DNA from 3 places in the Maribacter sp. Hel_I_7 genome. Region 3 is predicted to be linked to each of the others. Evidence: riboswitches for the same ligand, from Rfam matches in the RefSeq annotation. Region 3 holds a riboswitch; each other region holds the start of a gene.

Region 1 (3,174 bases), 1.2 Mb from region 3:
AATTGGCAATTAACCAATCGGTCGATTTCCAATCGGATGCCACAGGAATTAAATGCTCTGACAAATCTGGTCTTAATGCCGCCATTTCCCAAGCAATTCCTCCTCCTAACGAGCCACCAATTATAGCGAATAAACGTTCCACTTTCAACTGCTGTAACCCTAACAAAAACATTCTAGCTACATCACCCGCTACAAAATCCTTATAATTTTCAATCACAAATTTATCATGACCGTTACCCGGAATGTTGAATGCCAAAATGGTATATTTTTCAGTATAAATACATTTACCATCACCAATAAGTGCAGACCACCAACCATCATCTCCAGTAACATTAGAGTTTCCCGTTAATGCATGGTTTACCAAAATTATGGGTGCAGTGTGCAACTTTTTACCGAATACCTGATAAGACAATTGAATGTCTTGAGAGATCCCGCTTAAGGTCTTGTATTTTTTAATCTGTAATTGATGTAGCATCTATTTCAAAATCAATTTATGGCTCGGCTTCGACTTCGCTCAGCCACCAGCACTAGTATTTTATTATCAAATAATCGGTCACTTGAGCTTTACGCAGCAACCGATTGTTTAGTCTTTTTTGCTTATACCTTGTTCAGTAGTCTAAATTAAAGACTAGCAAATGCCTGTTCTAAATCGGCTTTTAAATCTTCGATATCTTCTAGACCAACAGATAAACGAATTAAATCTTGACCAACACCCGCACTTTCTTGTTGCTCTGCAGTCAATTGCTGGTGCGTAGTACTTGCTGGGTGAATGATCAATGACTTCGTATCTCCAATATTAGCTAGCAAAGAAAATATCTTCGTAGCATCGGTTACTTTTTTAGCAGCATCAAATCCGCCTTTTACTCCAAAGGTAACTAATCCACTTTGTCCTTTTGGCAAGTATTCTTTCGCTAATGCGTTGTACTTGTTACTTTTAAGCCCTGGATAATTTACCCAAGCCACTTCTTCCCTTCCTTCTAACCAAGTAGCCAATTCTAATGCATTTGCACTGTGTTGCTTTATACGTACCGGCAAAGTTTCTAAACCTTGAATGATTTGGAATGCGTTAAACGGACTTAATGCTCCTCCAAAATCACGCAGCCCTTCCAATATTAATTTGAAAGTAAATGCCGCAGCACCTAATGCCTCGCTGTATACCAAACCGTGGTATCCTGCAGATGGTTCTGTGAACTCCGGGAATTTTCCGTTGGTCCAGTCAAACGTACCAGCATCAATAATAGCACCTCCTAAAGAAGTTCCTTGTCCGCCAATGTATTTTGTTAACGAGTGTATTACCAAGTTTGCCCCATGTTCTATTGGATTTAATAATGAAGGAGTTGCTACTGTATTATCTACTATAAAAGGTACTCCCGCTGCTTTCGATTCTTTAGAAATCGCTTTCAAATCCAATACATCCAATTTCGGATTTCCTAAAGACTCCACAAAGAATGCTCTTGTATTCTCCTGTACAGCTTTTCCAAAGTTTTCAGGATCAGAAGCATCTACGAACGTCGTCGTAATGCCAAATCTTGGAAGGGTAACATTTAATAAGTTAAACGTACCTCCATATAAACTGCTTGATGCCACAATGTGATCACCTGCTTTTAACAATGTCAATAATCCTGTTGAGATTGCAGCTGTACCCGATGCAAAAACCACTGCTCCGATTCCTCCTTCTACAGCAGCTAATCTATCTTGTAAGATTTGATTGGTTGGGTTGTTTAAACGCGTGTAAATAAATCCAAGCTCTTTTAATGAGAAAAGATTTGCGGCGTGCTCCGTATCATTAAAAACATATGATGACGTCTGATAAATAGGCACTGCTCTTGTACCTCCATTGGTAGTTGTGTCGTGACCTGCGTGTAATGCGTTTGTTGCTAATTTGTAGTTACTCATGATTTTGTTGTTTTTAAAATTATTTAAATAATTAAAAAGCCCCGTCCTAATCCCATATAAATTGCGGGTAGGTAAAATCAAAAAGTTATAAGAAAGTAATATCGATAAAAAATCGATTACTGTTATCCATCCCCTAAGGGTAGAATGTAGCACCTTCTTTGTATGGAACAAAGGGTTGCTAAGGTTTCAAAGGGTCTAATCCCTCCACCTTTCTTGATAACTATTCAATAAGTGTGTGAACTTTGAGCTACAAATATAAGGGCAGAGAAATTTAAAAACCTAATCATTTCTAAAAATTTGAATAAAATAACAAGTTGTGTACCTAAAAGGGCTGTTTGTAACTAAAAACGCAAATAATCGCTCATTCTTGATGATTATTTGCGTTTTTGCTAGAAAAACTAAATTATGGAAAGATGTCACTTCAATTGGTCTTTGCAATTTTAATGTGAACGGAAATTATATTAAAAAGATTAATTAAAATCGAATTTATCCTTCATCATTAATAGAACAATGATAATCTTATAGATTTTCGATATACTTTCTATCCAATTTCATAATTAGATAGAAAGCATTCGAATAACAGGGTATTTACAAATACGAAATTGAAAACGATTATTTAATCATTCCCGCACTCTTGTATTTATCAATGTATTTTTGATCTTGTTCTGGTGAGTCTTTGTATTTCTTACGCAAAGCGACTAAATCTTTCTTTAGTTTATTAACGGTGTCAGCATAAGCTGGGTCGTTATATACATTGTTCATTTCATTAGGATCATTTAACCTATCATACAATTCCCATTCATCTACATCATAATAGAAATGAACTAGCTTAAATTCTTTGTTTACAATGCCGTAATGGCGCTTTACCATGTGTACCGATGGATATTCATAATACTGATAATACACCGCATCACGTGTCCATTTGTCTTTTTCACCTTTTAATAACGGAATTAAACTTTCTCCTTGCATATCACTTGGAGCTTTAATACCCACAGCTTCTAACATGGTTTGTGCAAAGTCTAAATTCTGTACCATTTCATTTTCCACTGATCCTGGCTTCACCACATTAGGCCAACGCACCAATAACGGAGTCTTAAAAGATTCGTCATATATAAACCGCTTATCGAACCAACCATGTTCACCTAAGTAAAAACCTTGGTCAGATGTATATATAACAATAGTATTCTCTGCCAATCCAGTTTCATCTAAATAATCTAACAAGCGACCTACGTTATCATCCACCGAAGAAATACTACCTAGGTAATCTTGCATATACCT
Region 2 (3,174 bases), 1.2 Mb from region 3:
ATTTACGTTAGGCGAAAGAGCGGAAACTTTAGATAAATTGGAAGATGGTTCTTTTGTAGTAACGACAAATAAAGGAACGCAGCATAATGCGCCAGTAGTAGTGATTGCTGGTGGTTTAGGTTCTTTTGAACCAAGAAAACCACCTATCGAAAACATTGTAAATTTTGAAGATATAGGTGTTTCTTATATGATTAAGGATCCAGAAGTATATCGCGACAAAAAAGTGGTGATTGCCGGTGGTGGAGATTCAGCTTTAGACTGGGCTATATTCTTAACCGATGTAGCTTCAGAAGTAACCTTGGTGCATAGAAGAGATGAATTTAGGGGCGCTTTGGATTCTGTTGAAAAAGCAGCTGAATTGGCTAAGCTTGGTAAAATAAAATTGATTACTAAAGCAGAGGTTAAAGAATTACATGGTAAAGATCAACTTGAGGCTGTAGTTATAAAACATACGGATAAAGAGAAAGAAGATACCTATTTAGAAGTTGATAATTTTATTCCGCTTTTTGGTTTATCACCTAAATTAGGTCCGATAGGCGATTGGGGCTTAGATATTCATAAGAATGCGATTAAGGTAAACAACGCAAAAGATTATCAAACAAACATACCGGGAGTATATGCAATTGGCGATGTAAATACATATGAAGGTAAATTGAAATTGATATTGTCAGGTTTCCATGAAGCTGCAGTAATGTGTCAGTATGCATACCAACAAATCAATCCGGGTAAACGATATGTAATGAAGTATACGACCGTTGGCGGAGTCGAAGGATTTGATGGTTCTAAGAAAGAAGCTAAGAAAGAAGTAGTACAAAGTATAGCCTAAAATACTTAAGTAATATGGCCGAAACCTCTGATTCTTTAATGATTCAGAGGTTTTTTTATGACAATTCCCCAGAATTTCGTTAACTAAATAACCTATTGAAGTTTTGGATAAGAGCATACTGTGCCGTTACTTTGCAATTAGTTCATAAATATATTGAAACGTTATCAAGAAAGGTGGAGGGACTAGACCCATTGAAACCTTGGCAACCCTTTCCAATATGGAAAAGAAGGTGCTACATTCTATCTTTATTCTGCTTACTTCTGCAGAATGTGTTATTTAAAATAGCATTACAAAAGACAGATAACTTAAGAAAAGGCATCTAGCCTAACTTTCCTTACTTGATTTCGAATTAGTTTTTTATTGGATGTAGAATCTTTTTACAACGTAAAATGAAGGATATAAAAGAAATTTTAAAAGAGCGAATTCTCATATTAGATGGTGCCATGGGTACGATGCTACAACGCTATAAATTTACTGAGGAAGATTTTAGGGGAGAACGCTTTAAAGATTATGAGCACCCATTACAGGGTAATAATGATTTATTGTCTCTAACTCAGCCTGAAGCAATTGCTGAGGTTCATCGTAAATATTTCGCTGCAGGTGCCGATATCGTAGAGACCAATACATTCTCTGGAACCACGATAGCAATGGCAGATTATTACATGGAAGATTTGGTGTATGAACTTAACTATGAATCTGCACGTATTGCGAAAAAAGTAGCTGATGAATTCACGGCGAAAGAACCTAATAAACCACGATTTGTAGCTGGTAGTATAGGACCCACAAATAAGACGGCAAGCATGTCTCCAGATGTAAATGACCCAGGATATAGAGCCGTGTCTTTTGATGAATTAAGAATAGCCTATAAACAACAAGTTGAAGCTTTGTTAGATGGTGGTTCAGATTTATTATTGGTAGAAACCATATTTGATACCTTAAATGCAAAAGCTGCTTTATTTGCTATAGAAGAAGTAAAAGAGGAAAGAAATATTGATGTGCCAATTATGGTGAGCGGTACAATTACCGATGCTTCGGGTAGAACATTGTCCGGACAAACAGCGGAAGCTTTTTTAATATCCATTTCACATATTCCAATTTTATCGGTAGGTTTTAATTGCGCTCTAGGCGCAAGTCAGTTGGTACCTCATTTAGAAGTATTATCTAAAAAGAGTGAGCATGCAGTTTCTGCACACCCTAATGCAGGTTTACCTAATGCGTTTGGGGAATATGATGAGACTCCAGATCAAATGGCAGCGCAAATAAAAGAATACGCAGAAAAAGGATTAGTAAATATTGTAGGAGGTTGTTGTGGAACAACACCAGAGCATATTACGGCGATAGCTGAAATAGTGGCTAAATATGAACCTAGAAAGTTAACGGTTGTTAGTAAATAAATCGTTTTTCGTTTCTCGTTAACGGTTTATCGTAGTTATAAGAATTAAATGGATTATAAAGATTTAGACATTTGGAGGCAGGCTAGAGTACTTGTTAAAACAGTTTATGTTTTGACAAAGTCCTTTCCAAAAGACGAACAATTTTCTTTAACCTCGCAGGTTAGACGATGTGTTATTTCTGTACCATCAAATATTGCAGAAGGTTGTGGAAGGCAATCCAATAAGGAGACTATTCATTTTTTACATATAGCGAGAGGTTCTTTATATGAGCTGGAAACGCAGTTGATTTTAGCCGGAGATTTAAATTACATTTCAGAAATAAATAACGTTTTGAAAGAAATAGAAAGAGTTAAAAAGTTGTTGAACGGATTCATAAACTATTACAAGAAATTATGAGTACAAAAAACGAACAACGAGCAACGAGCAACGAGCAACGCTTTTTAAAACTAAGCGGATTAGAACCCTTAATAGTCACTCCCGAGACTAACTTTATCAATGTTGGTGAACGAACAAATGTTGCAGGTTCTAAAAAGTTTCTTCGTCTTGTTAAGGAGGAGAAATTTGAAGAGGCACTGGCGGTTGCAAGAGAGCAAGTGGAGAATGGAGCGCAGGTTATCGACATAAATATGGATGATGGTCTGATTGATGGGAAAGAGGCCATGGTCAAGTTTTTGAATTTGGTCATTGCCGAGCCAGATATTTCTCGTGTTCCTATTATGATAGATAGTTCTAAATGGGAAATCATTGAGGCTGGTTTACAAGTAGTGCAGGGTAAGTGTGTAGTAAACTCTATTAGTTTAAAGGAAGGTGAAGAGCAATTTTTGCATCATGCAAAATTGATTAAAAGATATGGTGCTGCGGTAATCGTGATGGCATTTGATGAGGTTGGACAAGCAGATAATTATGACCGACGTATTGAAATAGCAAAGCGTTCTTATGATGTTTTGGTAAATA
Region 3 (3,174 bases):
AGCACAAATGGCTAATCCTAAAAAAGAAATTTGGTGTTTGAGTGGAGACGGAGCTTTTAATATGGCGATGCAAGACTTTATAACAGCCGTTAAATATGAGTTGCCTGTAAAAGTGCTCATCTTTAATAATTCTGAATTGAGTTTTGTAAAACTAGAAATGGAACAAGTTGGTTTAGCGGCTAGTCTAGATGCATTGCATGAAACCAATGTCAATTTTGCCGAGTATGCTAAATTATGTGGTGGAGATGGTGTACGGGTAGAACATGCCAAAGATATTGATGCTGCTGTACTACAGGCAAAGAATAGTAAAAAGCCTTTTATTATAGATGCCGTAGTTAGTAGCGGAGCATTGTCCTTACCTCCTCATATTGGAATAAAAGAAGCTATTGGTTTTGGAACTTCTAAATTAAAGGAAGTCGGACAGGTAATTAGTGGTGATAAAAAGCAATGGGGTAATTTAAAAAAGGAATTACAATCGTATTTTGATTAGTGGTTAGTTTGTTGAGGTAGTCTTTGTAAGTTATACTACCTATATTGTGAAGATTCTTTGTATCTAATGTTGGGTACAAAGAATCTTTTTTATTCAATGGCTATTCGAGCTTAACATTTGACTAAATGGTTAAATAAATATTGGTAAATCTGGATAGGATAGTTAAAATAGTAATGGACGATACACTTTTTGGTATGCTATAATCGATAAAATCGGCAGGTTTGTCTGACATCCTATTTTTAATTTTTTCAGGTTTTAAAGGGGTAAATAGGATCTTTTAACTTTTCAAGCAAGTTATTAACCTTTCATCCGAATTTATTTTCCAAAATGAGGCATAGCGGTAATTTTCGTCTCTCAAACCTCAAATCTGAAAACTCAAACTTAATAGTTATGAAACTTGAATTAATTATTGTTGATGACTCCGCTTTATGGCTGTCATTAGCAGAAAAGCTTGCTAAATCACATCCATTAGTCCGTAATGTACTTACTTTTGAAGATTCTTATGATGCTTGGGTACATATACAATTAGCGAAACCACAGGTAGTCATGGCCGATATAGAAATGCCAGGTATGAACGGATTTTCATTTCTTGAAATGTTCGGTAACCGTATGCCATTTATATCAAGTTCTACCAAACAGGAATTTGAAGTGATAGCCAGAGAACTTGGCTGTGTAGATTTTATAAGTAAGCCCTTTACAAAGAGTGAACTCCATAATTCTATAGATTTGGTCTATAATAGAATATATGGAAGAAAAGTTAGTGCATAATTTATATGACCTTTACAGTTACAAGTAAATTACTTCAATAAATTAAATCATAATCTAAGCTAGGATAGAAGCTTAATGCATCAATAAAATTGTTATAGGACACTACAATTTTATAGTAATGATACTTTTAATTGAGAATATCTGACGATAAGTAACGATTAAAAGTTGGTAGCCCTCTACCCTACCGTTGTATCCAAATCAATATTCCTTATACTTAATATGGATGTTTATTCCTTGGGATTTTATCGATTTTAATGGATAGGATAGCTTTTGTTTAGACATTGAATCCACCTAAGTAAATTAACTTATTTTAAGATTTACAAGAAAGAATTATACACTACATTTGCCGCCTTAAATAATTATCAAGAATCTCAAAAAGGAGATAGCAACCTGCAATAACAAGCAAGGTGCTAAATAGATAAGCCAATTAATTGGAACAAATGTTAACTCATGCGTCTACTTATTTGCAGCTATTTCCTTTTTAGAATAAAGAAAGAAATGGCAAACGCAAAAGACAGAACTCCTAAATTTACAGCCTTAATACCCTTATTTGTATTCGTATTTACATTTTTAGGTGTTGGTATATACCAAAATGACTTTTATGCTTTACCAGCTCCCATTGCGGTAATAGTGGGCATAATTGCTGCATTTTTACTGTTTAGACAATCTATTATTTCTAAAATTAAAACGCTTTTAAAAGGCTGTGGCGATGACAAAATACTAACCATGTGTTTAATCTATTTGCTTGCAGGTGCCTTTGCGGCAATTACCAATGAAACCGGTAGTGTAGACGCGATAGTAAATTTAGGTTTAGATTATATAGCTATTCAATATATTTATGTTGGCATCTTTATCATTGCAGGATTTTTATCGGTTTCTACAGGGACTTCTGTAGGTGCAATTGTAGCTTTAGCTCCTATTGTAGTAGGATTTGCAGATAAGAGCGGTGCTGATTTAGCTATTTTATGTGGGGCGCTATTAGGTGGTAGTATGTTTGGGGATAATTTATCTGTTATTTCAGACACTACAATTGCGGCAACACAATCATTAGGTTGTAAAATGAGCGATAAGTTTAAACAGAATATCAAAATTGCCGTACCCGCAGCCCTATTTACTATCGCTATTTTGGTTTTTCAAGGTTTAGGATTACGGTCAGGAGAAACAGAGGCAGTAGTTTATAGCTATTCGGTCATTAAAATTATGCCTTATCTATTAGTGATTATCCTTTCTATTGTAGGAGTAAATGTTTTTGTCACTTTGCTTTTAGGCTCTCTTTTTGCAGGACTCTTAGGAATTGTATATGGCGATTTCACCCTCTTGGAATCAACTAAAATCGCCTATAACGGATTTACCAACATGACAGAGATTTTCTTATTGTCGTTACTTACCGGTGGCTTGGCAGCTTTGGTAGAACGAAATGGAGGGATAGAGTTTATATTGGTAAACATAAAAAAGCTTATAAAAAACAAAAAAACGGCACAGTTAGGTATTGCCACATTGGTGAGCACCATTAACATGGCGATAGCCAATAATACCGTATCTATAATTATCGCTGGCCCTATTGCCAAAACAATTAATGATGAGTATGAGCTGGATAACAAAAAGACCGCTTCAATCTTGGATATTTTCGCTTGTATTTTTCAAGGATTATTACCTTATGGAGCACAAGTTTTAATGATTTTGAGCTTTTCTAAAGGAAGAATAGATTACTTAGATTTGGTATCTAATACCTGGTATTTATCGCTATTATTCATCTACACCATAGTATTTATCAATTTTAAACCTTTACGATCACGATAAATGAGTATTAATAGAAAATAACTCTAAAAAGGGCTTTCATAATTCTTAATAAAATGTCGTTGTGGTTACTGTAAATTAACCAAAAGTCTCCTTTAATGCCAGCCAATATAATATTA

The links. A riboswitch is a leader RNA that binds a small molecule or an ion and turns the genes downstream of it on or off. The one in region 3 is predicted to bind S-adenosylmethionine.
Region 1: linked by a shared signal. The riboswitch ahead of P178_RS0120845 (O-acetylhomoserine aminocarboxypropyltransferase/cysteine synthase family protein) and the one ahead of P178_RS0115705 (Na+/H+ antiporter NhaC family protein) in region 3 are both predicted to bind S-adenosylmethionine.
Region 2: linked by a shared signal. The riboswitch ahead of P178_RS0120785 (homocysteine S-methyltransferase family protein) and the one ahead of P178_RS0115705 (Na+/H+ antiporter NhaC family protein) in region 3 are both predicted to bind S-adenosylmethionine.

What each region holds. Positions count from the first base shown of each region.
Region 1 is NZ_JHZW01000003.1:2,113,320-2,116,493, forward strand. It holds gene thrA (bifunctional aspartate kinase/homoserine dehydrogenase I) at 1-475, opposite strand, end outside; gene P178_RS0120845 (O-acetylhomoserine aminocarboxypropyltransferase/cysteine synthase family protein) at 622-1,896, opposite strand; SAM riboswitch class I at 2,016-2,119, opposite strand; gene P178_RS0120850 (sulfatase) at 2,509-3,174, opposite strand, start outside.
Region 2 is NZ_JHZW01000003.1:2,098,144-2,101,317, reverse strand. It holds gene P178_RS0120790 (NAD(P)/FAD-dependent oxidoreductase) at 1-826, shown strand, start outside; SAM riboswitch class I at 985-1,097, shown strand; gene P178_RS0120785 (homocysteine S-methyltransferase family protein) at 1,216-2,220, shown strand; gene P178_RS0120780 (four helix bundle protein) at 2,269-2,616, shown strand; gene metH (methionine synthase) at 2,613-3,174, shown strand, end outside.
Region 3 is NZ_JHZW01000003.1:934,643-937,816, reverse strand. It holds gene P178_RS22230 (thiamine pyrophosphate-dependent enzyme) at 1-490, shown strand, start outside; gene P178_RS0115710 (PleD family two-component system response regulator) at 881-1,258, shown strand; SAM-I-IV-variant riboswitch at 1,613-1,709, shown strand; gene P178_RS0115705 (Na+/H+ antiporter NhaC family protein) at 1,757-3,058, shown strand.